DNA from 4 places in the Mesorhizobium sp. B2-1-3 genome. Region 2 is predicted to be linked to each of the others. Evidence: predicted binding sites of a transcription regulator. Region 2 holds the regulator's gene; each other region holds the start of a gene.
What was found. Region 2 encodes PhoB, which activates phosphate uptake and scavenging genes when phosphate is short. Its sites were predicted from a motif close to TGTCATNNANCTGTCAT; they were not measured.
Positions count from the first base shown of each region.

Region 1: a site for PhoB is predicted at 5,383-5,399, ahead of ugpB (sn-glycerol-3-phosphate ABC transporter substrate-binding protein UgpB). Genes of this name have one in related genera too.
Region 3: a site for PhoB is predicted at 6,150-6,166, ahead of FJ973_RS01795 (PhoX family phosphatase). Genes of this name have one in related genera too.
Region 4: a site for PhoB is predicted at 2,917-2,933, ahead of FJ973_RS30265 (RNA degradosome polyphosphate kinase). Genes of this name have one in related genera too.

Region 1 covers NZ_VFWL01000018.1:61,043-68,980, forward strand. Annotated here, with positions in the region: gene argH (argininosuccinate lyase) at 1-395, opposite strand, end outside; gene FJ973_RS24625 (TlpA disulfide reductase family protein) at 432-1,112, shown strand; gene FJ973_RS24630 (Crp/Fnr family transcriptional regulator) at 1,304-2,062, opposite strand; gene FJ973_RS24635 (circadian clock KaiB family protein) at 2,324-2,647, shown strand; gene kaiC (circadian clock protein KaiC) at 2,631-4,124, shown strand; gene FJ973_RS24645 (ATP-binding protein) at 4,121-5,245, shown strand; gene ugpB (sn-glycerol-3-phosphate ABC transporter substrate-binding protein UgpB) at 5,658-6,962, shown strand; gene ugpA (sn-glycerol-3-phosphate ABC transporter permease UgpA) at 7,202-7,938, shown strand, end outside.
Region 2 covers NZ_VFWL01000021.1:27,692-35,629, forward strand. Annotated here, with positions in the region: gene pstS (phosphate ABC transporter substrate-binding protein PstS) at 1-83, shown strand, start outside; gene pstC (phosphate ABC transporter permease subunit PstC) at 149-1,138, shown strand; gene pstA (phosphate ABC transporter permease PstA) at 1,142-1,993, shown strand; gene pstB (phosphate ABC transporter ATP-binding protein PstB) at 1,990-2,793, shown strand; gene phoU (phosphate signaling complex protein PhoU) at 2,819-3,526, shown strand; gene phoB (phosphate regulon transcriptional regulator PhoB) at 3,546-4,235, shown strand; gene FJ973_RS26645 (ROK family protein) at 4,243-5,484, opposite strand; gene xylF (D-xylose ABC transporter substrate-binding protein) at 5,744-6,784, shown strand; gene FJ973_RS26655 (sugar ABC transporter permease) at 6,927-7,938, shown strand, end outside.
Region 3 covers NZ_VFWL01000001.1:354,055-361,992, reverse strand. Annotated here, with positions in the region: gene FJ973_RS01835 (SulP family inorganic anion transporter) at 1-1,315, opposite strand, end outside; gene FJ973_RS01830 (helix-turn-helix transcriptional regulator) at 1,383-1,661, opposite strand; gene FJ973_RS01825 (phosphatase PAP2 family protein) at 1,952-2,653, opposite strand; gene FJ973_RS01820 (hypothetical protein) at 2,685-3,023, opposite strand; gene FJ973_RS01815 (sensor histidine kinase) at 3,183-4,574, shown strand; gene FJ973_RS01810 (response regulator transcription factor) at 4,571-5,227, shown strand; gene FJ973_RS30730 (hypothetical protein) at 5,418-5,897, opposite strand; gene FJ973_RS01795 (PhoX family phosphatase) at 6,229-7,938, shown strand, end outside.
Region 4 covers NZ_VFWL01000032.1:7,423-15,360, forward strand. Annotated here, with positions in the region: gene ppx (exopolyphosphatase) at 1-605, opposite strand, end outside; gene FJ973_RS30265 (RNA degradosome polyphosphate kinase) at 605-2,797, opposite strand; gene FJ973_RS30270 (zinc-finger domain-containing protein) at 2,998-3,243, shown strand; gene FJ973_RS30275 (FAD-dependent monooxygenase) at 3,262-4,485, shown strand; gene FJ973_RS30280 (TIGR02117 family protein) at 4,516-5,181, opposite strand; gene FJ973_RS30285 (amino acid ABC transporter ATP-binding protein) at 5,297-6,100, opposite strand; gene FJ973_RS30290 (amino acid ABC transporter permease) at 6,116-7,273, opposite strand; gene FJ973_RS30295 (amino acid ABC transporter permease) at 7,278-7,938, opposite strand, start outside.

The DNA.
Region 1 (7,938 bases), on a different contig from region 2:
AAGCACTCGTCCTTGACCCAGAGCCGGAGGTCCACTGCAACCTGGTCGTTGCGAGAGCGGGCCGTGTGCAGCCGGCCGGCGGCCGGACCGATCAGCTCGGCGAGGCGGGCCTCGACGTTCATGTGGATGTCTTCCAGCCTGGTCGAGAATTCAAACGTGCCCGCCTCGATCTCTTTCAGGATCGTGTTCAGGCCGTGAGCGATTTTCTCTTGATCGGCCGCCAAAATAATGCCCGTTTGCGCCAGCATCGCGCTATGGGCGATCGAACCTCTGATGTCCTGCGCATAGAGTTTGCGGTCGAACGAGATCGATGCGTTGATTGCTTCCATGATCGCGGCCGGACCCGAGGCAAATCGTCCGCCCCACATCTGGTTGCTGGTCTTCTTGTCGCTCATGGCTATAAAACCCGTGCTCGGAGCAGTTTTGAGAACATGGCAGACGGAAACAGATTTTTCCCGGCCCCGCGCCTGATCCTCGCCGCCCTGGTGGCGGGAGCGCTGGCCGGCGCGGTCGCGGTATATGTCAGCGAGAGCCAGTCTGGCAACAACGCCGCGTCGCAAGTCGCCGTCGGAGACAGCAAGGACGATGTCGCCTGCGCCGCCAAGAGCGAACGCGCCAAGAAGATCGCCGCAGCCGCCACCGGCGAGGTCGCGGCGCTCTTGCCAGCCGATCCGCCGCAATCGATGAAGAGCCTCGCCTTCAACGGCCCGGACGGCAAGCCGATGACCATCGCCGACCATGCCGGCAAGACGGTGCTGCTCAATCTGTGGGCGACATGGTGCGCGCCATGCCGCGCCGAAATGCCGGCGCTGGACGCCTTGCAGAAGGAGAAAGGCAGCGATGCGTTCCAGGTCGTCGCCGTCAACGTCGATGCCGGCGACGACGTGAAGCCGAAGAAGTTCCTCAAGGACACCGGCGTCGAGGCGCTCGGCTATTACAGGGATTCGACGATGGCGCTGTTCAACGAGCTCAAGACGCGCGGCCTGGCGCTCGGCCTGCCCGTCACCATGCTGATCGACGGCGAAGGCTGCCTGATCGCCCATATGAACGGCCCGGCCGAGTGGTCGGGGCCGGACGCCAAGCGGCTTGTCGAGGCCGCGCTCGGGTCTTGAAGAGGCTGGGACAAGGCTGGGCGCAAGCGCGGCTTGACCACGCAACGGTTCCGCCCAGCCCATCCGCGGCGGCCTGAGCCGACCCGGTCAATTCGTCGAATGCCTGGATCGGCGCCGGCTTGCCGAGATAGTAGTCCAAGCCTCGGCGTCCAGGGACTCACCTTAAGGACATATATGGCGAGCCGTTTGTGCTATCGGCCAGACGAGCCGTTGGTCGGCAGGGGATAGACGCCCTTCAATACTTCGTCGAAGTGATGACTGACCGCCGCATTGCACTCGCAAGCAAGCCACCGCAGGCCGTCGACCTTGCGAACGACGATCCGGGCACGATGGGTCTCAATGAGACCGTGTTCTTTCAGATCGCGTATGACGCGGCTCAAATAGCTCCGGCCGACTCCGAGCATTACGGCGAGCTGTTCTTGTGTCAGCGCCAGATCGGGAGTGCCCGTCCGATCAATGGCGGCCAGCAGCCATTTCGCTGTCCGTTGCTCGATCGAATGCGCGGCATTGCAGGCCACGGACTGGAACATCTGCGCCATCAGGCAGTCCGCGTACCGCGCGAACAGATTCCGTAGCGTCGACGACCTGGACTTCGCCTCTTCAAGGTTAAGCAGGTCGATGCGGAAGAACGAACCTCCCAATTGTACTTCAGCGCGAGCGTAAGCTGGGAGCCTGCCTTGGCTGACAACTCCGCCAATTGCCCCTTCTCGTCCGACCAGAGCCGTCTCGATCGCACGCCCGTCGCTCAGCACGACGAGATAGGAAATCAGGCTGGGACCTCTCGGGAAGTATGCATGGCGAACCGTGTCACCAGGTTCATAAAGCAGTGTTCCGGTGGGGGCCGACCACTCATCCAGCCAAGGCTCGAGGATTGCCCAATCTGCCGCGGTGAGTGCCCGCAGAAGATTGTTGCCGATCATGCCGGAGTCTATGTGGGCGCGGGCTTCCATTTACACTCCTCCGAACGATCGCTTGCGGCCCATATCCCAATAACCGGAGAAATGTCCACTAGTGCGCAGACGCGCAAAGCGCGAATGTCTAAGAAGTGACAGGGGTGCTGATCCAGGCCCCATCGAGCGCGAGCTGTGGCGCGTCGGCTCCAGGCGAAATGCTAGAAGATCGCCCAAGGCGGACAACAAAGCCCTGCGGTTGAATTGCTGGCGTGTCGCGTAGAGCACGTCGATACTGAACCCGTGCAACCAGCGTGAGATATGAACCCGGAACAACCGCCCGCTTCAGGGGCCCATCCCCTTCTCCGGCTCTACATCGCCGGAGACACGCCCGGTGCTCGTCGGGCACTGGAAAGCCGCCTGAAGATAATCGAGGAGATGAGCGCATCCATTGAAATCCAGATATTCGATATCCTGGAACATCCTCATGAGGCGGAGCGAGCAGGGATACTAGCAACGCCGACGCTCTCCGACGAATCCGCTGATCCCCCGCGCCGTCTGGTGGGCGACATCAGCAATATCGCTCAGGTTCTGGACTATTTCGGTTTTCGCAAGAAGGATGATATTCATGACCGCGACGGATGAGATCTCTATCGATCCGGTTCTTGAACGCGTCAATACAGGGATCGAGGCTTTTGACGACTTGGTGATGGGTGGCTTGCCGCGCGGACGCACCACCATCGTGGGCGGCACGCCCGGTAGCGGCAAGACCGTATTCGCCACGCAGTTCCTGGCGCATGGCATCACCGGTCTCAATGAGGCCGGTGTCTTCGTCACTTTCGAGGAGTCGCCAACCGAGATCGAGGTAAACATGGCGAGCTTCGGCTGGGACATCCGCGGCTGGCGAGCGGCGGACAAGCTTGTTTTCGTCGATGCGAGCCCGCGCGATCAGGACCAGGTGGTTGTGGGCGATTTCGACCTCGCCGGTCTTCTGACCCGCATTCTGCACGCGAGCCGAAGCGCCGGGGCAAAGCGCATCGTGCTCGATTCGGTTACCCAACTTTTCGATCATTTCGTAGCCGAGCAGACGGCAGTGCGCCGCGAACTTCTACGTATTGCGACCGCGCTGAAGAAAGAAGGGCTGACGGTCCTTATGACCGCGGAACGCAACAGTGAATATGGTGAAATCTCCCGTCACCGAATAGAGGAGTTCGTCGCAGACAATGTCGTGATCCTTCGCAATGCCCTTGATCGCGAGCGCCGTCGGCGGACCATAGAAGTCCTGAAAATGCGCGGCAGCCGTCACGTTGAGGGCGAAGTGCCCATAACGCTGGTCGCCGAACAGGGCATCGTAGCTGTGCCTCTGTCATCGTTGCGCCTGGAGCAGCAATCAAGCACGAAACGGGTCACCAGTGGTAATTCCGAACTCGACAAAATGTGCAGCGGCGGGTTCTTTCGCGACAGCGTAACCCTTGTCAGTGGAGCCACAGGCACCGGAAAGACTCTACTTGTCACCAACTTTCTGGCGGGCGGAGTGGCTGCGGGCGAACGCGCCTTGCTCGTCGGCTATGAGGAGAGCCGCGGCCAGCTTTTCCGCAACGCGCGTAGCTGGGGCGTCGATTTCGAAGCGATGGAGGCGGATGGTCGCCTGAAGGTAGTCTGCCTTTATCCGGAAGCGCAGAGTTTGCCGGATCACCTTCTGATGATCCGCGAACTGGTGGCGGAGTTCAAACCCGATCGCATGGCAATCGACAGCTTGTCGGCATTGGAGCGCATCGCGCCAGAAACCGGGTTTCGTGAGTTCTTGATCAGCGTCACCTCCTTCATAAAGAAGCGCGAAATTGCCGGCCTTTGCACCGCTACCAACAAATCGCTTGTCGGAGGCCAGAGCGCTAGCGAGCAGCATATTTCCACACTCACCGATTCGATCATTCTGTTGCGCTACATTCAGCAGGAAGAATTCATGCATCGCGGCATGATGGTGCTGAAAATGCGCGGCAGCGAACACGACAAACAGATACGGCGCTTCACCATCGACAGTGGCGGTATGCATCTTGGAAAGCCCTTTGACAGCGCGCCTGATGTGTTCGGCGACTCCGCCGTGGACAACACGTCGACATGAAGAGCGCCTTGAATACGGCGCAAAACGCCGCCGAAATGCTGGAATCGCCCGGAGATACATCTCCGGCTGGCATCAGCCAGCTCAGCTTTCGCCAGTTGATCGAAAATACCGCCGACGGGATGCTGGTGGTCGATTTGGACGGAACAGTGCTCTATGCCAATCCTGCGGCAGCCGTAATTTTTGGACAGCCGCTTGACGAACTCCTCCACGTTCCGCTCGGCCGTCCGGTCGTCTCCGGAGAGATCGCCGAGATCACCGTTCACCGTTCCGGCCGCAAGCCGGCAGAAGTGGAAATGCGTACGGTCGAGGTTACCTGGGACAGCAGGCCCGCATTGCTTGCCAGCCTGCGCGATGTCTCGGCCCAGCGATCAAGAGAAGAAAACGCACGCCAGTCACAAAAGCTCGAAGCCATTGGACGCCTCGCAGCTGGCATTGTCCATGACTTCAACAACCTACTCGCCGTTTTCGGGTCTGGCCTTCGGCTTCTGGAGAAACAGATCGCTAAAGATCCTGCGGATGAGAAAGTCACTCTGCTGGTCGAGGAGATGTTCAGGCGGATCGAAAATGGAGGAGCGCTAACACAGCAACTGCTTGCCTTTTCGCGACGCCAATCCCTGGTCCCGGAACAGATTGATCTCAATGAACGTATCAAGGGGCTGACGACGCTGCTGGAACGGACGTTGGGGAGCGGTATCCGGGTGCAATGCAATCTGGATCCAGCCTTGGACCCTATCCTTATCGATGCCAACCAGCTCGACATCGCCGTTCTTAACCTTGCGGTGAACGCCAGAGATGCAATGAAAGGCAGTGGCACTCTCACGATTGAGACCAGCAATTTTCCAAATGATCTGGAGGATTTGCGTTCAGCGGCGGCTTCATTTGTTCGCGTGACTGTACGCGATACCGGCTGTGGAATGAGCAAGGACACCCTGGCGCGCGTTTTCGAACCATTCTTCACAACAAAATCGGAAGGGCAGGGTACGGGACTCGGGCTAAGCCAAGTTTACGGCTTCATCAAGCAATCCGGTGGGCATGTCCGACTCGATAGCGAAATCGGTCAGGGAACAAGCCTGCATCTCTACTTGCCGCGCGCTTCTGGAACCGAGCGGCAGCAGAACTGAGCGGCGGCAGAACTGAGCGGCGGCAGACCCATTCCCGGCCAGCAGACTGATTGGCCGATGTCAAATCCGTCAGGCTGAGCGCGGGACGGGAATTTCCACGCATCGACCGAGCATTAAACCGACGCCTTTTTCAGCGTTGTCATGTCAGTGTTGTCATGTGCTGTTAGACGCCGTCCGTCGGTGAGGTCGCTGACCGTCTCGAGACAGGTCCCTGGTACATCAATTCAAGCAGCAAGCCGCTATGCAAACCTTTTCCGGGTCACTTTCATCCGGAAGTGAACGCTACTTTAGCCGGACATGAAGTGCGCCTGTCCGCAACAAAACCGTTGTCCGCTGCGCGCGAACGACACATAGTGCCATTGCGGGAGTGCCCCTTTCGCCAATGACAAGCAATGAGAACGGGAGACGAAACATGAAGTTCTTTGGCTTCGCGGCCGGTGTCGCCGTGACCCTGCTTTCCACAACCTCCGCCTTCGCCGTTACGCAGATCAGCTGGTGGCACGCCATGACCGGCGCCAACGCAGAGGTCGTCGACAAGATTTCCAAGGATTTCAACGCCAGCCAGGGCGACTACCAGATTGTTCCGGTTTTCAAGGGCACCTATCCCGAAACGCTGAATGCCGGCATCGCCGCCTATCGCGCCGGCCAGTCGCCTGACATCATCCAGGTGTTCGATGTCGGCACCGGCGTCATGATGGCGGCCCGGGACGCGATCAAGCCAGTGGCCGAGGTGCTGACCGGCGCCGGGATGAACTTTGACAAGAGCCAGTATCTGCCAGGCATCGTCGGTTATTATTCGACGCCGGACGGCACCATGCTGTCCTTCCCCTACAACTCCTCCTCGCCGATCCTCTACTACAACAAGGACATCTTCCAGAAGGCGGGGCTCGACGTGAACAACCCACCCAAGACCTGGAACGAGGTGTGGGAGGATGCCAAAAAGATCAAGGCGAGCGGCGCCGCCGCTTGCGGCTACACCTCGACCTGGCTGACCTGGATACACCTGGAGAACTTCGCGGCGTGGAACGATGTGCCGTGGGCCACGCAGCAGAATGGCCTGGCCGGCGGTGATGTCGAACTCAAGATCAACTCGCCGATCTTCGTCAAACATTTCCAGGCGCTCGCCGATCTGGCCAAGGACGGCACCTTCAAATATGGCGGGCGCACCTCCGAAGCCAAGCAGATATTCCTCGCCGGCGAATGCGGCATCTTCACCGAATCCTCGGGCGGCCTAGGCGACATCGTCAAGTCGGGCATGAACTACGGCATCGGCCAGTTGCCCTATGACAGCGACGCCAAGGGCGCGCCGCAGAACACGACGCCGGGCGGCGCCAGCCTTTGGGTCTTCGGCGGCAAGTCCGACGAGGAATACAAAGGCGTCGCGGCCTTCTTCGCCTATCTGTCCAAGACCGATGTGCAGGAATATCTGCACCAGAAATCGGGATATCTGCCGGTGACGCTCGCCGCCTATGAGGCGACGAAAAAGTCCGGCTTCTACGACAAGAATCCCGGTCGCGAGACGCCGATCCTGCAGATGACGGGCAAGGCGCCGACCGACAATTCGAAGGGCGTGCGGTTGCCGAACCTGCCGCAGGTGCGCGACATCCAGAACGAGGAGTTCGAAAAGATGCTTGCCGGCCAGGAAACCGCCCAGCAGGCGCTCGACAATGCGGTCACGCGTGGCAACGCGGCGATCAAGGAAGCGCTGGGGAATTAGGGCGCGTCCGAACCTATCGAGTTATAGTCCTTGCTCTACGAGGCCCCCCTCTGCCCTGCCGGGCATCTCCCCCTGAAGGGGGGAGACTGGCTGTCGCGACCGTTTTCGGCGATTGTCAAAGCTGGAGAATGGCAGCTGCCGCAGGAACTGCCAATCTTCCTCCAAGAAGGGGAGATGCCCGGCAGGGCAGCGGTGAGCGCCGTAGAGTGCCGCTCGGCTTTCCACGCCGGAGCGGCGCATTGACCCCGCGCGTCGTCTTTCCCAACAAAGTCTTGCCATACCTCCTGGTGGCGCCGCAACTTGCCATCACGCTGGTGTTCTTCTACTGGCCGGCCGGGCAGGCGCTCTACCAGTCGATGCTGAGGCAGGACCCGTTCGGGCTGAGGAGCAGGTTCGTCTGGTTTGCCAATTTCCGCAAGGTGCTTGCCGACCCGGCCTATCTCAACTCGATCAAGGTCACAGTGGTGTTTTCGCTCGCGACCGTGATCGTTGCCATGGGCGTGGCGCTGCTCCTTGCCGTGATGGCGGAAAAGGTGGTGCGCGGCAAAGGCCTCTACCGCACGCTGATGATCTGGCCCTACGCGGTGGCGCCGGCGATTGCAGGCATGCTGTGGCTGTTCCTGTTCAATCCATCGATCGGCTCGCTGTCTTATCTGCTGAGACGTTTGGGCGTCGCCTGGGATCCGCTGCTCAACGGCACCGACGCCATGATCCTTCTGGTGGCGGCGGCCGCCTGGAAGCAGATCAGCTATAATTTCCTGTTCTTCGTCGCCGGGCTGCAGGCGGTGCCGAAAACGCTGATCGAGGCGGCGGCGATCGACGGCGCCGGCGAAACCAAGCGCTTCTGGACCATCGTCTTCCCGCTTTTGGCGCCGACGACGTTTTTCCTTTTGGTCGTCAATACCGTCTATGCGCTGTTCGACACGTTCGGCATCGTCCACGCCGTCACCGGCGGCGGGCCGGGCAAGGCCACCGA
Region 2 (7,938 bases):
ACGCGGTCGTCAAGAGCGTCGAGGACATGTGGGCCAAGGACATCGTCGGCGAAGACGGCAAGCCGCTCTATTCCGCCATGTAATCCCTGCTGAACGAGGAGGGCGCTTCACGGCGCCCTCCCTGTCTTCCTTGAAACGCGAGGGCCAGATGACCGCCGTCTCCGAAGCCATGCCATCGTCGGCCGCCATGCGGGCCAGGGAAGCGACGGTCCGACGCTTCGCGCTCACCGATACGATTTTCCGGACGGCGACACGCTTTTCCGCCATCCTCGTCCTGCTCATCCTCGGCGGCGTGGCGATTTCGCTGTTTGCCGGCTCGTGGGAAGCGCTGTCGAAATTCGGGTTCTCCTTCCTGACGACCGAATCGTGGAACCCGGTCACCGAGAATTTCGGAGCGCTGGCCCCGATCTACGGAACCATCGTCACCGCCGCCATCGCCATCCTGATCGCCGTTCCCATCGGCATCGGCATCGCCATCTTCCTTACCGAACTCTGCCCGCGGCCACTCCGGCGCCCCATCGGCATCGCCGTCGAGCTGCTTGCCGGCATACCCTCCATCATCTACGGCATCTGGGGCCTGTTCGTGTTCGCGCCGTTCCTGCAGACGACGGTGCAGCCCTTCATCATCAAGCTTTTCCACGACGTGCCGGGACTCTCCAGCCTGTTTGCCGGCCCGCCCTACGGCATCGGCCTTCTGACCTCGGCGCTGATCCTTGCCATCATGGTCCTGCCCTTCATCACCTCGATCACCAAGGATGTCTTCGACACGGTGCCGGCGGTGCTGAAGGAATCGGCCTACGGCATCGGCTGCACGACCTGGGAGGTCACGCGCCGCGTCGTCATCCCCTATACCCGCGTCGGCATCATGGGCGGCGTCATGCTCGGCCTCGGCCGCGCGCTCGGCGAAACCATGGCGGTAACCTTCGTCATCGGCAACGCCCACCGCATCAGCGGCTCGCTGTTCGCGCCCGGCACGACGATCTCGGCGACCATCGCCAACGAGTTCACCGAAGCCGACGGCGATCTCTATACGTCTTCGCTGGTGGCGCTCGGCCTGATCCTGTTCGTCATCACTTTCCTGATCCTTGCCCTTGCGCGCTACATGCTGCTGCGCATGGACAGCCGCACGGGAGCCTGACCGATGTCGACGGCCACATCGCTTCACAATCGACGCAAGCGCAGGAATGCCGTGATGATGACGCTATGCGTCACGGCGGCGGGCATCGGCCTGGCCTGGCTGGCGCTCATCCTCGGCGCACTGCTCTATAAGGGCCTGTCGGGTGTTTCGCTCTCTGTGTTCACCGAAATGACACCGCCGCCCGGCGATGCCGGCGGCCTGCTCAATGCCATCTACGGCAGTATCATGATGACAGTCATCGCCGTCATCGTCGGCACGCCGATCGGTGTCCTCGCTGGGACCTACATGGCCGAATATGGCCGCTTCTCGCGCCTCACCACCGTCGTGCGCTTCATCAACGACATCCTGCTGTCGGCACCCTCGATCATCGTCGGCCTGTTCGTCTACGAGCTGCTGGTGCGGCCGATGGGACATTTCTCGGCGATCGCCGGTGCCGTCGCACTGGCCATCCTGGTCATCCCGGTCGTCGTTCGCACCACCGAGGACATGCTCAACCTGGTGCCGAACGCCTTGCGCGAGGCCGGCGCCGCGATCGGCGCGCCGCGCTGGGTGGTCATCCGCTCGGTCGCCTACCGTGCGGCGCTGTCGGGCATCGTCACAGGCATATTGCTGGCCATCGCCCGCATTTCCGGCGAGACGGCGCCGCTGCTCTTCACGGCGCTCAACAACCAGTTCTGGTCGAGTAATCTCAATGCGCCGATGGCCAGCCTGCCCGTCACCATCTTCCAGTTCGCTCTCAGCCCCTACGAGGAATGGCAGCAGCTGGCGTGGACCGGCGCACTCATAATCACCCTTACGGTTCTCGGGCTGAGCATCTTCGCCCGCAGCCTTACCGGACGCAGAGAGGACAGATGAAACCGATGTTGTCCACCGAGTTGAATACGCCCGAAGTCGCGGTCGAGAAAGCCAAGATCGAGGTCAAGGGCCTCAATTTCTACTATGGCCAGTCGAAGGCGCTGAAGGATATCAGCCTGTCGCTGCCCGAGCGCAGCGTCACCGCCTTCATCGGGCCTTCGGGCTGCGGGAAGTCGACGCTGCTGCGCGTCTTCAACCGCATCTACGAGCTTTACCCGAGGCAGAGCGCCGAGGGCCAGGTGCTGCTCGACGGCCAGAATATCCTCGACCGTTCGCAGGATCTCAACCTGCTCAGGACCAAGATCGGCATGGTGTTCCAGAAGCCGACGCCGTTCCCGATGTCGATCTACGAGAACATCGCCTTCGGCGTCAGGCTCTATGAGAAGCTCAGCAAGGCGGAGATGGACGGCCGTGTCGAGCAGGCGCTGAAGCGCGCGGCACTGTGGAGCGAGGTCAAGGACAAGCTCAACGCCAGCGGCCTCAGCCTTTCGGGCGGCCAGCAGCAGCGCCTCTGCATCGCCCGCACGGTGGCGGTGAAGCCGGAGGTCATCCTGCTCGACGAGCCTGCCTCGGCGCTCGATCCGCTGTCGACCGCCAAGATCGAGGAGCTGATCGACGAGTTGCAGGCCGATTATACGATCGTCATCGTCACCCACAACATGCAGCAGGCGGCGCGCGTGTCGAAGCAGACCGCCTTCATGTATCTGGGCGAGCTGGTCGAGTTCGACCGCACCGAGAAGATCTTCACGTCGCCCCGCGAGAAGCGCACGCAGGACTATATCACCGGCCGCTTCGGCTGATCCCAGGCATACGAGGACCAAGATCATGGCCGAACACACAGTCGCAGCCTTTGACGAAGATCTCGGACAGATCAGCAGGCTGATCCGCGACATGGGCGATCTCGCCTCATCGATGGTCGGCGGCGCGACCAAGGCGCTCCTGAATTCCGACAACGCGCTCGCCCAGCGCGTCGTCTCCGACGACGCGATCATGGATGCGCGCCAGCGCGAACTCGACGACCGCGCCATCACCCTGATCGCCAAGCGGCAGCCCATGGCGGACGATCTGCGCCATGTCGTCGGCTCGATCCGCATGGCGGGCGATCTCGAACGCATCGGCGATCTCGCCAAGAACATCGCCAAGCGCGTCGGCACCGTCGGCCTTGCCGCCACGCCGCGCGACCTGTCGCACTCCATCGACGCCATGGCGCAGCTTGTGCTGATCCAGGTCCAAGGCGTGATCGAGGAGTATGCGGCGCGCGATGCCGCGGCACTTGCCAAGCTGCGCGCCGACGATGAACGCATCGACGTCAAATACACGTCGGTCTTCCGCGAGCTGCTGACCTACATGATGGAGGATCCGCGCAACATCACCGCCTGCACGCATCTTTTGTTCTGCGCCAAGAATCTCGAGCGCATCGGCGATCACGTGACCAACATTGCCGAAAATGCCTATTATGTGCTGACCGGCACGCAATTGCCCGCCAATCGCCCAAAGCAGGACGAGACGGCGATGTCGGCGCCAGCGGCTTGACGGCAGGGGTGACCAGTCGATGATCGCGCCACGCATCATGGTGGTGGAGGACGAGGAGCCGCTGGGTGTGCTGCTCCGTTACAATCTGGAATCGGAGGGTTATCAGGTAGAGGTGGTGACGCGCGGCGACGAAGCCGAGATCCGCTTGCAGGAGAATGTCCCTGACCTTCTTGTGCTCGACTGGATGGTGCCGGCGGTGTCCGGCATCGAGCTCTGCCGCCGTCTCCGCATGCGGCCCGAGACCGAGCGGCTGCCGATCATCATGCTGACGGCGCGCGGCGAGGAAAGCGACCGGGTGCGCGGTCTCTCCACCGGCGCCGACGACTATCTGGTCAAGCCGTTCTCAACGCCGGAATTCATGGCACGCGTCAAGGCGCTGCTGCGCCGCGCCAAGCCCGAAGTTCTGTCCAGCGTGCTCAAGGTCGGCGACATCGTGCTCGACCGTGAATCGCACCGGGTCTACCGCAAGAAAAGCGAGATCCGGCTCGGGCCGACCGAGTTCCGCCTGCTCGAATTCATGATGCGACATCCCGGCCGCGTGTTCTCGCGCAGCCAACTGCTCGACAATGTCTGGGGCGAAACGATCTATATCGACGAGCGCACCGTGGACGTGCATGTCGGCCGGCTGCGCAAGGCGGTCAACAATGGCCGCATGCCTGACGTGATCCGCACCATTCGGGGCGCGGGGTATGCGATTCGCGAAGACTAGGGATATGTCACGCAACGTTCTCGCCCACGCCTGATTTCGCCTGTGCCCCCGGCGCGAAAATCTCCTGGTCGACGAAGGTCAGCGCGCGCATGGCGCAGCCCTCGCGGATCAGTGGCAGTTCGTTCGGCTCGGTGTCGAAGGAAATCGATTTCGAGTGCTGGCCGCCGGCGGTCTGGGCAATGGCCTCGCGCAGAGCCGGCTCGATCAGGTCGAAGGCGGCGGCGCTGACGCCGACCATGGCGACCGGCGCCGGATCGATCAGCGCGAACAGGCTGCCAAGGCCGTAACCCAGCGCCTCGCCGGCCTTGCGGTAGGCTTCGCGCTCCGGCCCGTCCTTTTCGCGCGCCGAGGCCGCCAGGGTGCGCATGTCGGCGTCGCTGACGTCGACGGGCTCGGTGTCCTCGCCAAGCTGCCTCGCGTTGCGCCAGATGGCATAGTTGCCGGCATAGGCCTCGACGCAGCCGCGCCGCCCGCAGCGGCAGAGCGCCCCGCCGGGGCGATGGATCATGTGGCCGAACTCGCCTCCGGATGAATGGGTGCCGGTGAACAGTTCACCCTTCAGCACCAAGCCCATGCCGATGCCGTGCGACAAAAGGATGGCGATGAAGTCGTCGCGGTAGCGCTGGGGATCGCGCCAGCGCAGCGCCACCGCCATCATGTTGCAATCGTTCTCCATGGTGGCGGGAATGCCGAACTCGGCCTCCAGTATGTCGGCGAAGGCGATGTCGGTCTGCGGCGTGATCGGCGACCACAGCATGGTGCGCGCATCCGTGTCGGTGATGCCCTGGATCGCCAGCGCGATACGGGCGATGCTGCCGACGTCGAGGTCGGGATCCTCGAACCGCCGCCTGACGATGGCCACGCATTCGCCGATCAGCGCCTCGCGCGACAGGGTGAGCGTGTCCAGCCGGCGCTGCTCTTCAGATATCACCTGGCCGGCATAGTCGATGACGGCGACGGAGAGAAAATTCAGCGACAGCACCACGGTCATCACCGCCGCGGCTTCAGGGTTGAGGCTGAGGCCGACCTGCGGCCGGCCGCGTTTCAGCGCACCGGCCTCGCTCGGCTTGCTCTGCGCCAGGATGCCTTCGCCAATCAGGTCGGAGGAGATCGCCGATATGGTGGAATGGCTGAGCCCGGTGGTCGCGGCAATCTCGGTGCGCGAGGGCTGCCCGGCACGGCGCACGGCCGCGATCACCATCGCCCGGTTGCGTCGGCGCAAATCGTCGTGGCGGATTCCGACCGACATGTTTCTCGCATCCTCCCCGTCGCCGCGTTCTCTCCCCAGGATCCCGACGACCGTCAAATACTGGCAGAACCGGCCTTGGCTGTCATTATTTATTCCGGAGCTCGAAAAAAATTCACGAGGACATCAAAATACATCAGAATCGACGTTGACAGCGTTCCGACGATGGACCAGTGTTTTTTCGAGGCTCGAAAAAATAGAGCCTTTGTGCCGGCCTACGGGCCTGTTTGGTCGCGCCATACGCGGCGCAGGGAGGATTAAGATGAAGAGATTCACAGCCGCCATCCTGGCGGGTGTCGCCATGTCGCTGACGCTCGCGTCGGTCGCGCAGGCGAAGGACAAGGTCATCGGCGTTTCCTGGTCGAACTTCCAGGAAGAGCGCTGGAAGACCGACGAGGCCGCCATGAAGAAGGCGATCGAAGCCGCCGGCGACAAGTATATTTCCGCCGACGCCCAGTCCAATCCCGGCAAGCAGCTCACCGACGTCGAGAGCCTGATCTCCCAGGGCGCCAATTCGCTGATCATCCTGGCGCAGGACGCCTCCGCCATCGGCCCGGCGGTGCAGAAGGCGCTCGACGAAGGCATTCCGGTCGTCGGCTATGACCGCCTGATCGAGAACAAGGACGTCTTCTATCTGACCTTCGACAACAAGGAAGTCGGCCGCATGCAGGCCCGCGAAGTGTTCAAGGTGAAGCCGGAAGGCAACTACGTCTTCATCAAGGGCTCGGGTGCCGATCCGAATGCCGATTTCCTGTTCTCGGGCTCCATGGAAGTGCTCAAGGACGCCATCGACAGCGGCAAGATCAAGAATGTCGGCGAAGCCTATACGGATGGCTGGCTGCCGGCCAACGCGCAGAAGAACATGGAGCAGTTCCTGACCGCCAACGACAACAAGGTCGACGCGGTGGTCGCGGCCAATGACGGCACTGCCGGCGGCGTCGTCGCGGCGCTGACGGCTCAAGGCCTGGCCGGTACCGTTCCGGTCTCGGGCCAGGACGGCGACCACGCGGCGCTGAACCGCATCGCGCTCGGCACGCAGACCGTGTCGGTGTGGAAGGACGCGCGTGAACTCGGCAAGAATGCCGCCGAGATCGCCTCGCAGCTGGCCGACGGCAAGAAGATGACCGATATCGCCGGCGTCAAGGACTTCACAACGCCCGGTGGGAACACCGTCAAATCGCTGTTCCTGACCCCGGTTGCGATCACCAAGGACAATCTCAACGTCGTCATCGACGCCGGCTGGATCAAGAAAGACGAGGTCTGTGCCGGCGTCGCGGCGGGCAGCGTAGCGGCCTGCAACTGATCTTCCATTTCATGCGATGAACGCCGCGGCTGCCAAGCCGCGGCGTTTTTTCAAGAAGATTTGTTTTTCCGCCCCGGGCGGGTAACTTCTAGGCTGGCTTCCGGCATCCCGCATCGGACGGGCAGGCCGGTGGGAGAAAATCATGACCGATACGACGTCCAACCCGCAGGCCGACACCGCGCGTGCGTCGGAACTCGGCGCCGTCGCCCGGTTCCTTAAGGCGACCGAGATCGACACGCGCATGCTCGGCATGATCGGCGCGCTGCTGCTGATCTGGATCGGGTTGCATGTCTTGTCCAGCCTGCGTCTCGGCGTCAATCCGCTCGATTTCGACAGCCGTACCTTTCTCACGCCGCGCAATCTGTGGAACCTGTCGGTGCAGACCTCGGCCGTCGCCATCATGGCCTGCGGCATGGTGCTGGTCATCGTCATGCGCAATATCGATCTGTCCGTCGGTTCCGCCGAAGGGTTGATCGGCATGGTCATGGGCTTCGCCCAGGTGCATTTCCTAGTGCGCTTCGTCGGGCTTGAGCTTGGCAACCCATGGATCTGGGTGCTGGCGCTGGTCATCGGCCTGGTGCTCGGTCTGTTGATCGGCGCCTTCCAGGGCTTTGTCATCGCCTATCTCGAAGTGCCGGCCTTTATCGTGACGCTGGGCGGGCTTCTGGTCTGGCGCGGTGCGGCATGGTGGGTTACCAGCGGCCAGACGGTGGCGCCGCTCAACGCGACGTTCCAGCTGATGGGCGGCGGCCCGGCCGGATCGATCGGCGCGACCTGGAGCTGGGTGGTCGGTATCGCCGCCTGCCTTGCGGTGGTGCTTGCGCTGTTCAACGGGCGGGTACAGCGCAAGCGCTTCCGTTTCCCGCTGCGTCCGATCTGGGCCGAGACGCTGATCGGCGTGCTGACCTGCGCCGTCATCATGGGCGCGGTTTGGCTGGCCAATTCCTATCCGTGGCCAGTCGGCATCGTGAACAGATATGCAGCCGCGAACAACATAACCGTGCCCGAGGGCGGCCTGTTCATCGCCCACGGCATCGCCATACCGGTGCTGATGGCCATCGCCGTCGGGCTGGTCATGACCTTCATCACCAAACGCACCCGTTTTGGTCGCTATGTCTTTGCCATTGGCGGCAATCCGGAAGCAGCCAACCTCG
Region 3 (7,938 bases), on a different contig from region 2:
TCGCCATGCGGTCGATGAACAGGATCGAGCCCAGCGCGAATCCGACAACGATGCCTTCGGTCAAGTCGCGGAAGACCACGATCAGGAAGGTGGCCATCAGCACCAGCGCATCGCCGCGCGAGGCGCGCAGCAGCGTGGCGAAAGCCTGCTTCTCGAACATGTTCCAGCACACCACCGCCAGCACGCCGGCGAGGGCGGAGAGCGGGATGTAGCTGGCGAGCGGCGCTGCCGCCAGCATCAGGACGAGCAGGATCATGGAGTGGATCATGCCCGAAACCGGCCCGTGCGCGCCGGCCCGCACATTGGTGGCGGTACGGGCAATGGTGCCGGTGGTGCAGATGCCGCCGAACAGGGCCGAGGCGATGTTGGCGAAGCCTTGCGCCACCAGTTCGCAGTTGGAGCGGTGCCGGCGGCCGGTCATGCCGTCGGCGACGACGGCCGACAGCAAGGATTCGATGGCGCCCAGCAACGCGAAGGCGATGGCGTCCGGCAGCACGTCGATCATCCTGTCGAGGCTGACGGGGGGAAGCGCCGGCCATTGCAGGCTGCGCGGGATTCCGCCAAAGCGCGTGCCGATCGTCTCGGCCGGCAGCGCAAACAGCGCCACCGCGAGCGACGCCAGACCGATGGCGATCAACATCGCCGGCCATTTCGGCCGCCAGTGCTTCAGGAAAGCGATGGTTGCGATTGTCAGCACCGCCACGAAGGTCGCCGCGAGATTGATCGTGCCGGCCGCCTCGCCGATCGCCGTCAGCTTCGGCACCAGCGGGCCTGGCTCCTTGCCGGCGAGCTTCAGCCCGAACAGTTCGACGATCTGGCCCGAGAAGATGATGACGGCGATACCGGCGGTAAAGCCGACCGTCACCGGATAGGGAATGAACTTTATGTAGGTGCCGAGCCGCAGGTAGCCGATGGCGATGAGAAAGATGCCGGCCATCATCGTCGCCAGCAACAGCCCGTCCACGCCGACCCGCGCGACCGTCGCCGCCACCAGCACGATGAAGGCGCCCGCGGGGCCGCCGATCTGGAAACGGCTGCCGCCGAACGCCGAGATGATGAAGCCGCCGATGATCGATGTGTAGAGCCCGCGCTCCGGCGTCACCCCTGATGCGATGGCGATTGCCATCGACAGCGGCAAGGCGACGATGGCGACGGTCAGCCCGGCAATGGCATCGGCCCTGAGATGTTCGAGCCTGTAGCCTTCGCGCCAGACCGTCACCAGTTTCGGTGTGAACAGTTCGGAAAAAGTCGGCTTTGCCGGCCCATGGGTCGGTTTGTGCGCGCTTTCGTTGAGTGTCTGCCCGATCTCGTCCATGGACTGCCTTCCGCACCTGAAAGGCGGCGGGATCGTCGGCAGGACTGTCGGCGGTCGCCGTCGCGACTTATGCCGGCTCAGCTTTCGGGTTGGGCGGCACGGCAGGCTTGAGGCGCACGCCCCGGCCGCCGCGCTCACTGGGCTGATTCTCGCCGATCAGCTCCACCCCGGCCTCGTCGAGGGCCTGGATGACCTTCATCAGCGTATCGACCACACCCCTGACCACGCCGTCGCTCGCTTCCATGCGCTGGATGGTGGGAAGCGAAACGCCGGCGCGCTCGGCGAGCGTCTTCTGATCGATGCCGGCCAGCGCCCTCGCGGCGCGCATCTGCGCGGCAGTGATCATCGGCCGGGATCCCCGTCTGAGTCTGCGGATATGATGTATAATACGATCATTATGATGTTTCAAGCATCAGGATGTACGCTTGAGCCTTGATCATCATCGCTATCGAGCATTTTTCGGATACTTCCCGAACATTGAGAGCTATGGTGTTCCATCTGGGGCAGGGGATAACGCGGTTGACCATTTTCAAGACATTGACGACATCGGCATGCCTGGTATCGGTGGTCCTTCTGCTAACGGGCTGCGGACACTTGATCAACCGGCTGATCTGACCGCTTCCCGGTCGAGCGTCGTCAGACGTCGTCACGCACCACCCTGCGCCGTTGCAGGACCCTTGCCGCCAACCAGCACAGCATGGCCCAGGCAAAGCCCGCGCACCAGCCGGCCAGCACGTCCGACGGCCAGTGGACGCCGAGATAGATGCGGCTGATGCCGACCAGCACCGTCGTCAGCACGGCGAGCGCCAGAACATAGATCTTCGTCGTCCGGCCCTGCAGGAAGCGCGCCGCAAGCGAGCCCAATGTGAGATAGGTCACCGCCGAAAGCATCGCGTGGCCGCTCGGGAAGGAAAGCGAGGTCTCGTTGACCAGATGCGAGACGAGTTCGGGCCGCGGCCGGTCGACGCCGAGCTTCAGCAGGCTCGACAGCATCTGGCCGCCCGCCACGGCGACGAAGATGAGAAGCGCGGTCCCGGGCCTGCGGATCAACAGCAGATAGATGATCGTCGCCGCCGTGATCAGCACCAGCACGCTGGTGCTGCCGAGGCTGGTGATGTCGCGCATCGCCCCTTCCATCCATGGCGGGCCGATCGGGATACCGGGTTGGCCGGCCTGGCGGAAGGCAAGCATGATTTCAGCGTCGAAGGCGTGCGGCGTGGTGGCCCGTGCCACCTCCATCAACTCCACGAAGCCCCACAGGCCGGCGGCGACGACAAGGCCGGCCAGCAGCACCGGGAATTCGACCCGGCTCAGCAGAGCCTTTGCCGCAGTCTTCATCGAACCTCGTTTCGCAACCATGGTTTGCCGGTCATCGCCCTTGCACATAGGGCCCGAGCGTGATCAGCGCCACGGCGGCAATCGCCAGCACGATGCCGGCCGCTTGCAGCGTATTGATGCGCTCGCCGAAGAATATCAGCGCCACCAGATTGACCGATACCAGCTGGATGACGGCCGACAGGCTGAACGACACCGACATGCCGAACTCGCGAATCAGCCGCAGCATGATCAGGTTGCCCAGCGAATAGAGCGCAAGCGTCAGCACGATCTTGCCCAGGCTGGGCGCCATCCCCCATTGCTTGGCGGCCGCCGCCGCCAGCAGAAAGATCACGGTCGAAAGACCGAGCTGAAGTAACCCCGAAAAACTCACCCTGCCCTCGATATTGATGCCGGTCGTCCGTGCCTTGTTTCGCAAGCGCGTCGGGACGTCAAGCAGCTGCCGTGGGACCAGGCTCTTGTGTCGGCAGGACCGAAGCGCCAAAGTCGCGGCCACTACCCTGCCCCTGCGGGTGGGGGCGAGGAGCGTGGCGTGCGATTTCTCGAAACCTTGTCGCGGCGCTGGAACGGGCTTACGCTGGCGCTGCAGTTCATCATTGCCGGCGGCTTCGGGCTGCTTGCGGTGATGCTGGTGGTCGGCTTCTGGGTCACCGCGCAAATCCGCGAAAGCGTGCTCCACAATTCGGCGGCCACGACTGCCCTTTATGTCGACAGTGTGATCGCTCCGCTGCTCCCCGATCTGCGCACGAACCATCAGCTCGATGACGCCGTCAAACGGGCGCTTGACGAGACCCTCGGCCAAGGCGCGCTCGGCAAACGGCTGTTTTCCTTCAAGTTGTGGCGTCGGGACGGCACGGTGCTGTATTCGAAGGACACGGCCTTGATCGGCCGGCAGTTCGGCCCGAGCGCCAACCTGCGTGCCGCCTTCGCCGGGAATGTCGTCGCCGAGTTCAACGAGCTAGGCGACGAGGACGACAAGGAGGAGAGGGCCGCGGGCGTGCCGCTGCTGGAAATCTACAATCCAGTCCGCGAACCCTGGTCGGGCGAGGTGGTCGCCGTCACCGAATTCTACGAGATCGCCGACGATTTCCAGGCGGCTCTGGCTTCCGCCTTGCTGTCGAGCTGGCTGATCGTGGCCGGCGCCACGCTGACGGCGCTGCTGCTGTTGTCGGGGATCGTCATACGTGGCAGCCGCACCATCGACAAGCAGCGCGGCGTTCTGCAGGGCCAGGTCTCCGAGCTGCAGGCGCTGGTTTCGCAAAACCGGGCGCTGCGCCTGCGCGTCCAGCAGGCGTCGCGCCGTGCCACGGCGCTCAATGAACGATACCTGCGTCGCATCGGTGCCGACCTTCATGACGGGCCGGCCCAGCTCGTCGCGCTGGCGGCGCTGCGTGTGGATAGCCCCGCCATTTCCGGCGAGGGTGCCTCCAGCGACAGCCGCAACGCCGAGATCGCCATGATCCGCATGGCGCTGGACGACGCGATGCGTGAAATCCGCGGCATCTGCAACGGACTTGTCCTGCCGCAGATAGAAACGGCCGCGACCGGCGACATTCTGCGTCTTGCCGTCGACGAGCATCAACGCAGGACCCGCAGTTCCGTGGCGCTGACCCTATCCAGGCAGTTGCCCGAACTGGGCGCTTCGGAGAAGATCAGCATCTATCGCTTCGTCCAGGAGGGGCTGAACAACGCCTACCGTCATGGGCAGGGCAAGGATCAGGAGGTGAAGGCCGGGATGACAGGCGGCAAGTTCTTCGTTGAAGTGTCGGATGGCGGGCCCGGATTCGACCCGAGGCGGGCCGAAGGCCTGGGGCTCGCCGGCATCAGGGAGCGTATCGAAAGCATTGGTGGCCAGTTCGAGACCACGACCGGGCCGCAGGGAACACGATTGATGATTACGCTAGCCGTCGAGGATCAACCATGATCGGTACCATCCGTGTCGCCATTGTCGACGACCACCCTCTGTTTCGCGAAGGCGTTACCCGCAGCCTGTCGGAGATCGGCGGCTTCGAAATGGTGGCCCAGGGCGCCACGGCGCAGGATGCCGAACGCATCGCCTCGACTTTGCAGCCCGACATACTGCTGCTCGACATCAGCATGCCGGGTGACGGCCTTGCGTCGGTGGCCGGCATACTGGGTGCCAATCCCGGACAGAAGATCGTCATGCTGACGGTCTCGGAGGCCAATGCCGACGTGGCGCGGGCGCTGAATGCCGGTGTGCGCGGCTATGTGCTGAAGGGGGTCGGCTCGCGCATGCTGGCCGAAATCCTCCATGGTGTCGCGGCCGGCGAGACCTATGTGTCGCCGACCCTGTCGGCTCGCCTGCTTTCGGACCTGCAATCGCTGCAGCCGGCCAACGGCAGGACGGATCGCCTGCGTCAGCTCACCGGACGCGAGGCCGAGATCCTGCAGCTGGTGGCGGAAGGGCTGAGCAACAAGGAAGTGGCGCTGCGGCTGGCACTGCAGGAAAAAACGGTCAAGCATCACATGACCGGTGTGCTGTCCAAGCTCAACGTCCGCAATCGCACCGAGGCGGCGCTGCTGATGCGCGAAGCGCGGGATCGGGCCGGCAGCTGATCCTGGTCGGCCGCAAGGGATCCCCGGTTTGGGATAACGACACGCATAAATGAAAACCTGAAGCGCGGTGCAGCAGCGGAACGCTCCAGGGCAAAAAAGACGGCCCCTATACGGGGCCGGAGCGACAAGGTCACCTCCGCCGGGGGGCGGCGGAGGTGACACGTAAAGCGGGCGATGCCTATTGCCCGCTCTACAACCCCTTGAGGCGGCTTATATCCGCCGCCGTCGCAGGGCGCTCGACGATCGTGCGGCCCAGAGCGTCGGTCATTTTGAAGCGACCCTTCTCGATCTCTTCGCCGAAGCCGTTAGGGTGCTGCACCACGATCTTGTTGTCGTCTATTTCGACACGATCGCCGGTTGTTGCGTTCACATGCTTGCCGGAGCTGTTGGCACCCTTCCCCTTGCCGTTGTTGCCGGCGCCATTGTTCCCGTTGCCGCCAGCGTTGCCATTGTTGCCTCCGGCGTTGCCATTGTTGCCGCCGCCGTTATTTCCATTGCCGCCATTGCCCCCATTGCCGTTACCGCCACCACCGCCATTGCCGTTACCGCCACCACCGCCATTGCCGCTGTTCCCGCCAGGCTTGGCTTGGGCGCTGGACGCGACAATGCCTGCGGCGGAACCGTGAAAATCGAGGTGATAGGGGGCTATGGTCAGCGCCAGTGCCGGCACTGCTCTCAGGGCCAGCCAGCAACAATGAGCCATGATCGAGCTGCGCATCAGTCCCTCACTTGATCGGACCGGCAAAATTCAGAGGCCATCTCGTGCAGGTACGCGACCATCGGCGACATGGCGTGTTCGTGTAAGTGGCCCACGACCGATGCCGCGGCAATCCGGACCTTCGCCCGATCGGTTTAGGACCTTGGTCCGAGTTTCAAACCGGATGTGGCGCGAGGTTCGCGGTCAAGTTGGCGGGTGCACGAATGTCACGAAAGTGTGACCGATCGTCTATAAGGGGTCGAAACGCGTGACACGCTCCAGCCATCCAGCCAGAGGCAGACCCATGACCGACCATCGTTCGCCCGACGCCAGATTCCGCACCAGCCTGCTTGAGGAAAACGACGGTCCGGCGACCAACCCCACCGAAAACCGCACCATGGGCGAAATCATTGCCGAGCGGTTCTCCCGCCGCGCCTTCCTCAAGTGCTCGCTGGCCGTCTCGGCCATCGCCGCCACCGTCAGCCCGCTGGCGCTCGTGGCCGCCGACGATGCGCGTGCCGCCGAGGGTTCGGCTTTCTCGTTCGATGAACTCGAAGCCGGTATCGACGACAAGCACCACGTCGCGCCGGGCTACGATGCCGACGTGCTGTTGCGCTGGGGCGATCCGCTGTTTGCCGATTCGCCGGAGTTCGACCCGGCCAGACAGTCGGCTGAGGCCCAGGCAAGACAATTCGGCTACAACAACGACTATGTCGGCTATATCGGGATCGATGGCTCCGCGGAGCACGGCCTGCTGGTCGTCAACCACGAATACACCAATCCGCATCTGATGTTCCCGGGTATCGTCAAGATAGTCGAGAAGGACGGCAAGAAGGCGGCCGAACTCACGCCGCTCTCGAAGGAGCAGGTCGATGTCGAGATGGCGGCACATGGCGGCACCATCGTCGAGATCCGCAAGGAAGGCGGCAAGTGGCAGGTGGTGCGCGACGGCAAGTTGAACCGCCGCATCACCTCCAACACCGAAATGGCGCTGTCGGGCCCGGTCGCCGGCCATGACCGCGTCAAGACCAATGCCGACCCATCCGGCACCAAGGTCATCGGCACATTCAACAACTGCGCCGGCGGCGTCACGCCTTGGGGCACCTATGTCATGGCCGAGGAGAACATCCACGGCTATTTCTCCGGTGAACTGCCGGAAGGCCATAAGGAAGCCGCCAATTACAAGCGCCTCGGCATTCCGGAAGGCGCCTATGAATGGGGCGCGCATTACGATCGTTTCGACCTCGCCAAGGAGCCGAACGAGCCCAACCGTTTCGGCTGGATCGTCGAGGTCGACGTCAACGATCCGACATCCACGCCGAGGAAGCGCACCGCAATGGGCCGCTTCAAGCATGAAGGCGCCGAATCGATCGTCGCCAAGGATGGCCGCGTCGTCTTCTATCTCGGCGACGACGAGCGCTTCGAGTACGTCTACAAATTCGTCACCGCGGGCCGTTTCGATCCGGACGACCGCGCCGCCAACATGAACCTGCTCGACGACGGCACGCTGCATGTCGCCAAATTCGCTGCGGACGGTACGGTGGAATGGCTGCCGATCGTCTTCGGCCAGGGCCCGCTGACGGCCGAGAACGGCTTTGCCGGCCAGGCCGACGTGTTGATCGAGACGCGGCGTGCCGCCGACCTGCTCGGCGCCACCAAGATGGACCGTCCCGAGGACATCCAGCCCAATCGTGTCAACGGCAAGGTCTATGTCATGCTGACCAACAATTCCAAGCGCAAAGCCGACCAGGTCGACGCCGCCAACCCGCGCGCCGACAACGCTTTCGGCCACATCATCGAGATATCGGAAGATGGCGGCGATTTCGCCGGCACCAGGGGCAAATGGGAAGTGCTCCTGAAATGCGGCGATCCGGCGGTTGCCGATGTCGGCGCCACCTTCTCCACCGCCACCACGGCCAATGGCTGGTTCGGCATGCCCGACAATTGCGCGGTCGATTCAGCCGGGCGCCTGTGGGTCGCCACCGACGGCCAGGGCCCGAAGGCCACCGGCCGC
Region 4 (7,938 bases), on a different contig from region 2:
TGCCCGCCTTTGAGCAGCTTCGCCCGCCCCAGCTCGTCGCGCACGATTTTCGCCGCCTGCGTGAGGGAATTCTTGGCCATGTCCTGCAGGCGCAGGCCGCCCAGCGGCAACGTTATGCCGTCGCCGATCGCTTCGCCGTTGACGTCGACCAGTTCAAGGCTGCCGCCACCGAGGTCGCCCGCAATACCGTTGGCCGGATGAAAGCCGCAGATGACGCCGAGCGCGGAATAATGGGCTTCCTCGCGGCCGCTGATCACGCGGATCTCGGTCTTGAGCACGTCTTCGGCGCGGTGGATGAAATCGGGGCCGTTGACGGCCTCGCGGGCAGCCGCGGTCGCCAGCACGTACATGTGCTCGGCACCGGCCTGGTCGGAGAGCGCGCGGAAGCGGCGGAACTCCTCCATCGACCGTGTCACGCCCTCGGGGTCGAGCTTCCCCGTCGACACGATGCCGCGGCCGAGGCCCGCCAGCATCTTTTCGTTGAACAGCATGGTCGGCGAGCGCGCCAGCCCCTCATATACGACAAGGCGGATCGAATTCGAGCCGATGTCGATGATGGACAGCGGTCGGCGATCCTGCAGCCGGCCCTGGGAATCGGACAGCATCAGGCGGCGGCGTTCTTCTTGCGGCGCTTGAATTGCGCGATCCGCTTCGGCGCATGCGATTTCAGCGCATCACCCCGTCCCGACAGGCTCGGATTGGTCATGAAATATTCCTGTGCGTTGAACGGCTCCTCGCCCTCCTCGAGCACGACGCGCCGGGAGGTTCCATCAGCCAATACGTCGAAACTTTGCTGATTGTCCATGATGTTGCCGAGCATGATCTGGCCCAGCACCTGTTCATGCACAGTTGGGTTGGTGATCGGCACCATGGTCTCGACGCGGCGGTCGAGGTTGCGCGGCATGAGGTCGGCCGAGGAGATGTAGACCACCGCCTCGTCCGACGGCAGGCCGTGGCCATTGCCGAAGCAATAGATGCGGCTGTGCTCGAGGAAACGGCCGACGATCGACTTGACCCTGATGTTTTCCGACAGACCCGGCACCTGCGGCCGCAGGCAGCATATGCCGCGCACGACGAGGTCGATCTCGACGCCCGCTCGGCTGGCGTCGTAGAGCGCGTCGATGATGATCGGATCGACAAGGGCGTTCATCTTCATCCAGATGCGTGCCGGCCGTCCCTCGAGCGCGTGGGCGACCTCATCGGAAATGTGCTGCAGGATACGGTTCCTCAGCGTGAAGGGCGAGATCGCCAGCCGCATTTCGGCGGTCGGCTCGGCATAGCCGGTGATGAAGTTGAAAAGCTGGGCGACATCGCGTGCGATCGTTGCATCGGTGGTGAAGAAGGACAGGTCGGTGTAGATGCGCGCGGTCACCGGATGGTAATTGCCGGTGCCCAGATGCACATAATTGCGCAGCTTGCCGTCCTCGCGCCGCACCACCAGCGACATCTTGGCGTGGGTCTTGAGCTCGAGGAAGCCGAACACGACCTGGACGCCGGCGCGCTCGAGGTCGCGCGCCCAGCGGATGTTGGCCTCCTCGTCGAAGCGAGCCTTGAGCTCGACCAGCGCGGTCACCGACTTGCCGGCCTCGGCGGCGTCGACCAGCGCACGCACGATCGGGCTGTCGTTGGAGGTTCGGTAAAGCGTCTGCTTGATCGCCACCACTTCCGGGTCGGCCATCGCCTGGCGCAGGAACTGCACCACGACGTCGAAGGATTCGTAGGGGTGGTGGACGATGATGTCCTTCTCGCGGATAGCGGCGAAGCAATCGCCGCCATGCTCGCGGATGCGCTCGGGGAAACGCGGATTGTAGGGCGTGAATTTGAGGTCGTCGCGGGCAACGGCGACGATCTCCGAAATCTGGCTGAGCGCCAGCGGGCCGGTCAGGACGCTGATGCGGCTCGACGAAACGCCGAGTTCGCCGGCGACGAATTCGCGCAGTTCGGCCGGCATGAGCATGTCGAACTCGATGCGAATGACGGAGCCGCGGCGGCGGCGCTTTAGCGCGGTCTCGAACAGGCGCACGAGATCTTCCGATTCCTCCTCGACCTCGATGTCGCTGTCGCGAATGATGCGGAACGTGCCGGAGCCCTTGACCTCGTAACCCGGGAACAACTTGCCGATGTAAAGGCCGACCGCCTCTTCCAGCGGGATGAAGCGGACATGGTGCTTGCGGTCCGGCAAACGGATGAAACGCTTCAGCGCCACCGGCAGGCGCAAGAGCGCGCTCATCTCCTCGCCGTTCTTGCGATGGCGAAGCTGCAGCGCCATCGAGAAGCCGAGATTGGGGATAAACGGGAACGGATGCGCCGGGTCGATCGACAATGGCGTGAGAACAGGAAACACCTGGTCCTGGAAGTGCTCCTCCAGCCAGGCCTTCTCGTCCTTGGTCAGCGCGTCGCGGGTGATGCTCTCGATGCCTTCCTTGTTGAGCAGCACGGTCAGCGCCGAAAGGCTTTTCTGCTGGTCTTCCTGCAACCGTTCGACCTCGCGCAGCAGCTGTTCGAGCTGCTGTTCGGGGGTACGCCCGTCCGGACTTCTCAACACGATGCCTTCGCGAACCTGGCCGGCCAGGCCGGCGACGCGCACCATGAAGAACTCATCGAGATTGGCCGCGGAGATCGACAGGAAACGTACCCTCTCCAGCAGCGGATGGTTTGTGTTCTGCGATTCCTCAAGCACGCGGCGGTTGAACTGCAACCAGGAGAACTCGCGATTGACGAAACGATCCGGATTGCCTTCCGGGCTTGCCGCTTCCGCATTGATGAACTCGCTCTGGACCGGCTTCAGTTCGTTCATGGTTCCTGCTCTTCCCACGTCTGGTTGCTTCGCCGCTTTCGGGCGGCGCCCAGGCTGTTGCGCCTGGCCGCGATGCTCCAGCCGGTTAACCGGCTTAACTTATCCTCTGACAGGCTTTTGCGACAGTTTCATTTCATCGAACTTGCAAACAGGCCGGTTATGATCCAAACGCTGAGCAGACTGCGCTAAAGGAGACGACGATGGCAGGCGGTTCCATTCCCCATTTCCAGAACGATGCGGGCCATCCGGCGATCGATATCGGAGTCAAGGAATTCATGTGCACCGGCGCCAACCCGCCTTTCGACCATCCGCATGTGTTTCTCGATATGGGCGACGACAATGAGAAGGTCTGCCCCTACTGCTCGACGCTCTACCGCTATTCGCCGAAGCTGACGGCGATGGAAACGCTGCCGGCCGGCTGCCTCTACATCGACCAGGCCGCCTGACTTCCAGCGGCCCGGCCAATGGCAGACGCACAGTCCCGGCAAGTCATCATCGCCGGGGCGGGTATTGCCGGGCTGACCGCGGCGTTGGCTTTCGCCGAGCGGGGCTATACCGTGCGGATCTTCGAACAGGCGCAGCGCCTAGAAGCGGCGGGCGCCGGCATCCAGCTTTCGCCCAACGCGACACGCATCCTGCGTGAGCTCGGCGTACTCGACGCACTTCTTCCCAATGCCGTCAGGCCGGAAGCCGTGGTGCTGAAGGATGCGGCAACCTTGGGCGAACTGGCGCGCGTACCTTTTGGACGAGCAGGCGAGGCGCGCTGGGGTGCGCCCTACCTCGTGGCGCATCGAGCGGACCTGCAAAACGCGCTGATGGCGCGCGTGGCTGCCATGCCCGATGTTCATCCCACCACCGGTGCGCGCCTTGGCAGCGTCACGATCAGCAGTTCAGGCATCACCGCGGCAGCCGATGTGGGTGGCAGGCTCGTCGCGGCGGAAGGTTTCCTTCTGGTCGGCGCCGATGGCGTCTGGTCGTCGGTGCGCGGACTTGCCGACCAAGGAAGGAAAACCAGGCTTGCGAAAAGCCACTTCTCCGGCGAACTGGCCTGGCGGGCAACCGTCAGCGCAGACAGTCCTGCCGGGCAAGCTTTTGCAGAGATCGGTGCGCCGGACTGCGTCACCACCTTCCTGCATCCCGGCTTTCACATGGTCGCCTATCCCGTCAGCAAGGGCAGCGCCATCAACCTCGTCGCTTTCACCAGAGGCGAGCGTATCGCCGAAGGATGGTCCGGCCATGCCGATCCCGCAATCCTGGCCGGCGCCATGCGCCGCACCGCGCCGGCGCTGGCAAGGTTTGCGGAGTTGGCCGGCCCGTGGGCGGCCTGGCCGATCCATACGGTCGATCAGAAGCAGCCATGGGTAAGGTCGGGCCGCATCGCGCTGGTCGGCGACGCGGCGCATGCCATGACGCCGTTCGCGGCACAGGGCGCCGCGATGGCCATCGAGGATGCCGCCACGCTTGCCGACGTCATGGCCACCTCCCCTGCCGACCTGGCCGGAAGTCTTCAAATCTGGGAAGGTCTGCGCCGGCCGCGCGTCGTGAGAGTGGCACGTCGCGGCGCCCTCAACCGCCTTGCCTGGCATGCCTGGGGTCCGGTGGCGTTGGCGCGCAACCTTTTCCTGAAAATGCGGACGCCGGAGAAGCTCGCCGCGGATTTGGACTGGCTTTATGGATGGCGGGCCTAGAACTCGAACGAGGCGTTGGCGTTATCTGCGCTACCTACCATTATACAGCTTCAACGACCACCCGAGCGAGACCGGCAGCGGGTTCCACCAACCCGTGCGCAGGCCGGCGGTTCGCAAGGCGGCGGCCGTCCAGGTGTTGCAGCCGGCCAGCGCATTGAAATGGCCGTTCGCCTCATAGAAGCGGTCGAAATCGGAATAGGCGGCCCCTGCGATGACGATCGGCCCGCCTGGTCCTTGCTGAAAACTCGCATCGATGAAGTCGAGCAACGCGGCAAAGCGGTCTTCCGGGATGTCGAAGCCGGCGACATCGGGTCCGGAGATATTGCCGGCGACCTCGACATGCATCACTGAAGCGTCAAGCGTCAGGGCCTTGAATACGGGCATCGCCTTCAGCTGCGACCAAGTCGGCGTCTCCAGGTAGAAGGCGCGGCCGCCCCAGCCGAAGACGATGTAGCGCACCTCGGGCGCGTCGGAAGGCTGGCCGGCAGCGGCGAGGAAGCGAAAGCGCCGGCGCACGCCATCATCGACGGGAATGGCGATGTCGGTGTGGATCGGATTGCTCAGCACCAGAATGTGCCTGGCGCCCTCGCCGGCCGCGGCAGCCGGCCAGAGTGGTCGCGGCACCAGTGTGCCGAGTGCCGCGACCAGCACCACCGCGGCCACCAGCACGGCCAGGAAACGAAGGCGTTTTCTCATCCGGGCATAGTTCTTGCGATTCCATCACGTTTCAATCGAAACGATCCGATCGGCCAAATGTGAAAAAGCCCGACCGTGGCGCGGCCGGGCTCCTTCCATTTCGACGAGGCAGCGCTCAGTGCAATATCTGCGACAGGAACAGCTTCGTGCGCTCGTGGCGCGGGTGATCGAAGAACTCGGCCGGCGTGTTCTGCTCGACGATCTGGCCCTGATCCATGAAGATCACCCGGTTGGCGACTTTCCGCGCAAAGCCCATCTCGTGGGTGACGCACAGCATGGTCATGCCTTCCTCGGCAAGGCTAACCATGGTCTCCAGCACTTCCTTGATCATTTCCGGGTCGAGTGCCGAGGTCGGCTCATCGAACAGCATGATGCGCGGGTTCATGCACAGCGAACGGGCGATCGCCACGCGCTGCTGCTGACCGCCGGAGAGCTGGCCCGGATATTTGTTGGCCTGCTCGGGGATCTTGACGCGCTTGAGGAAATGCATGGCCATCTCCTCGGCCTGTTTCTTCGGGGTCTTGCGGACCCAGATCGGCGCCAGCGTGCAGTTCTCCAGGATGGTCAGGTGGGGGAACAGGTTGAAGTGCTGGAACACCATGCCGACCTCTCGGCGCACCTCGTCGATCTTCTTGAGATCGTTGGTCAATTCCTTGCCGTCGACGAAGATCTTGCCCTTCTGGTGTTCTTCGAGCCGGTTGATGCAGCGGATCATGGTGGACTTGCCGGAGCCGGACGGGCCGCAGATGACGATGCGCTCGCCGCGCATCACCTTGAGGTTGATGTCCTTCAGCACATGGAACTCGCCATACCATTTGTGCATGGCGATGATGTCGATGGCGACATCGGTGGTCGAGATGTGCATCTTCGCGGCATTGACCTTGATCTCTTCCGCGCTGACGGCGTTTTCGGTGGCCATGAACCAATCCCCTTTTTATCGTTTGTAACCGGTGTCGAGCCGGCGTTCCGTATACATTGAATAGCGCGACATGCCGAAGCAGAACAGCCAAAACACGAAGGCGGCGAACACGAGACCGGATTTCGCGGTCTGCGGCGTCGCCCAGTTGGCGTCCGAGAAGTTCTGCTTGACGACGCCGAGCAGGTCGAACATCGAAATGATGAGGACCAGGCTGGTGTCCTTGAACATGCCGATGAACGTGTTGACGATGCCGGGAATGACCAGCTTCAGCGCCTGCGGCAGCACGATCAGTCCCATCTTCTGCCAATAGCCGAGGCCGAGCGAATCGGCGCCCTCGTATTGGCCCTTGGGGATCGCCTGCAGGCCGCCGCGCACCACTTCCGCCATATAGGCGGCGGCAAACAGCGACACGCCGATCAGAGCCCTCAGGTACTTGTCGAAGGTGACGCCGGCGGGCAGGAAAAGCGGCAGCATGACGCTGACGAAGAACAGCACTGTGATCAGCGGGATACCGCGCACAGCTTCAATGAAGATGATGCACAGCATCTTGACGATCGGCATCTTGGAGCGCCGGCCGAGCGCCAGCACGGTGCCCAGCGGCAGCGACACGGCGATGCCGACGAAGGAGAGGCTGAGCGTGATCAGCAGTCCGCCCCACCGCGACGTCTCGACATGCGGCAGGCCGAACACGCCGCCGACCAGAAGGAAGAAGGCGACGATCGGCAGCACGAGGAAAAGCAGGATGGCGTTCAGGCCCTTGCGCGGCACGCTGGGGACCAGCATCGGCACCAGCAGCGCCGCGAACAGGATGGCGACCAGGATCGGCCGCCAGCGCTCCTCGACCGGATAGGTGCCGAACATGAACTGGCCGAACTTGGCGTTGACGAAGGCCCAGCAGGCGCCGCTCCAGCCATCGGGCTGGATGCCGCCCTGCGCCACTGTCGCGCAGACGGTCCGGTCCGGCCCGGTCCACTGGGCATTGATGAAGGCCCAGTTGATGACCTGCGGCAGGACCCAGGCGACGATGATGATGCCGAGTATGGTGAGGATGGTGTCGCCGACCGAACCGACGAGGTTCTTGCGGACCCAGGCATACAGGCCACGCTCGCTGATCGGCGCCGCCTCCGCCAGGGCCATTTCGGTGCGCACCCAGGAGATGTCGTGTTCCTGCATGGCCCTACCTTTCCACCAACGCCATTCTGGCATTGACCACGTTCATCACGGCCGAGGTCACCAGGCTGAGTATGAGATAGGCGATCATCATGATCAGCACGCCCTCGACCGCCTGGCCGGTCTGGTTGAGCACCGTGCCGGCGGTCGCCGTCAGGTCCGGATAGCCGATGGCGATGGCCAGCGAAGAGTTCTTGGTCAGGTTGAGATACTGGCTGGTCAACGGCGGGATGACGATGCGCATGGCCTGCGGCACCACGACCAGCCGCAGGATCGATCCCGAGCGCAGGCCAAGTGCGGCGGCGGCCTCGGTCTGGCCCTTGCTGACACCCCTGATGCCGGCCCGCACGATCTCGGCGATGAAGGCCGCCGTGTAGCAGGACAGCGCCAGATAGAGCGACAGGAACTCCGGCTTGACCTGGAAGCCGCCGGTCAGGTTGAAGGTCGATTGTTTCGGAAAATCGAAGCTCAGCGGAAAGCCGCTCAGCGCATAGGCGAGCAGCGGCAGGCCGACGATCAGCGCGACGGACGTCCAGAACACGGGAAACTGCTGACCCGTCGCCATCTGCCGCTGGCGCGCCTTGCGGGCGACGAACCAGGCCATGGCGATACCCACGATGAGCGCCACGAAGATCAGCCATGAGCCCTCGCCCCAGACGGCGCGCGGG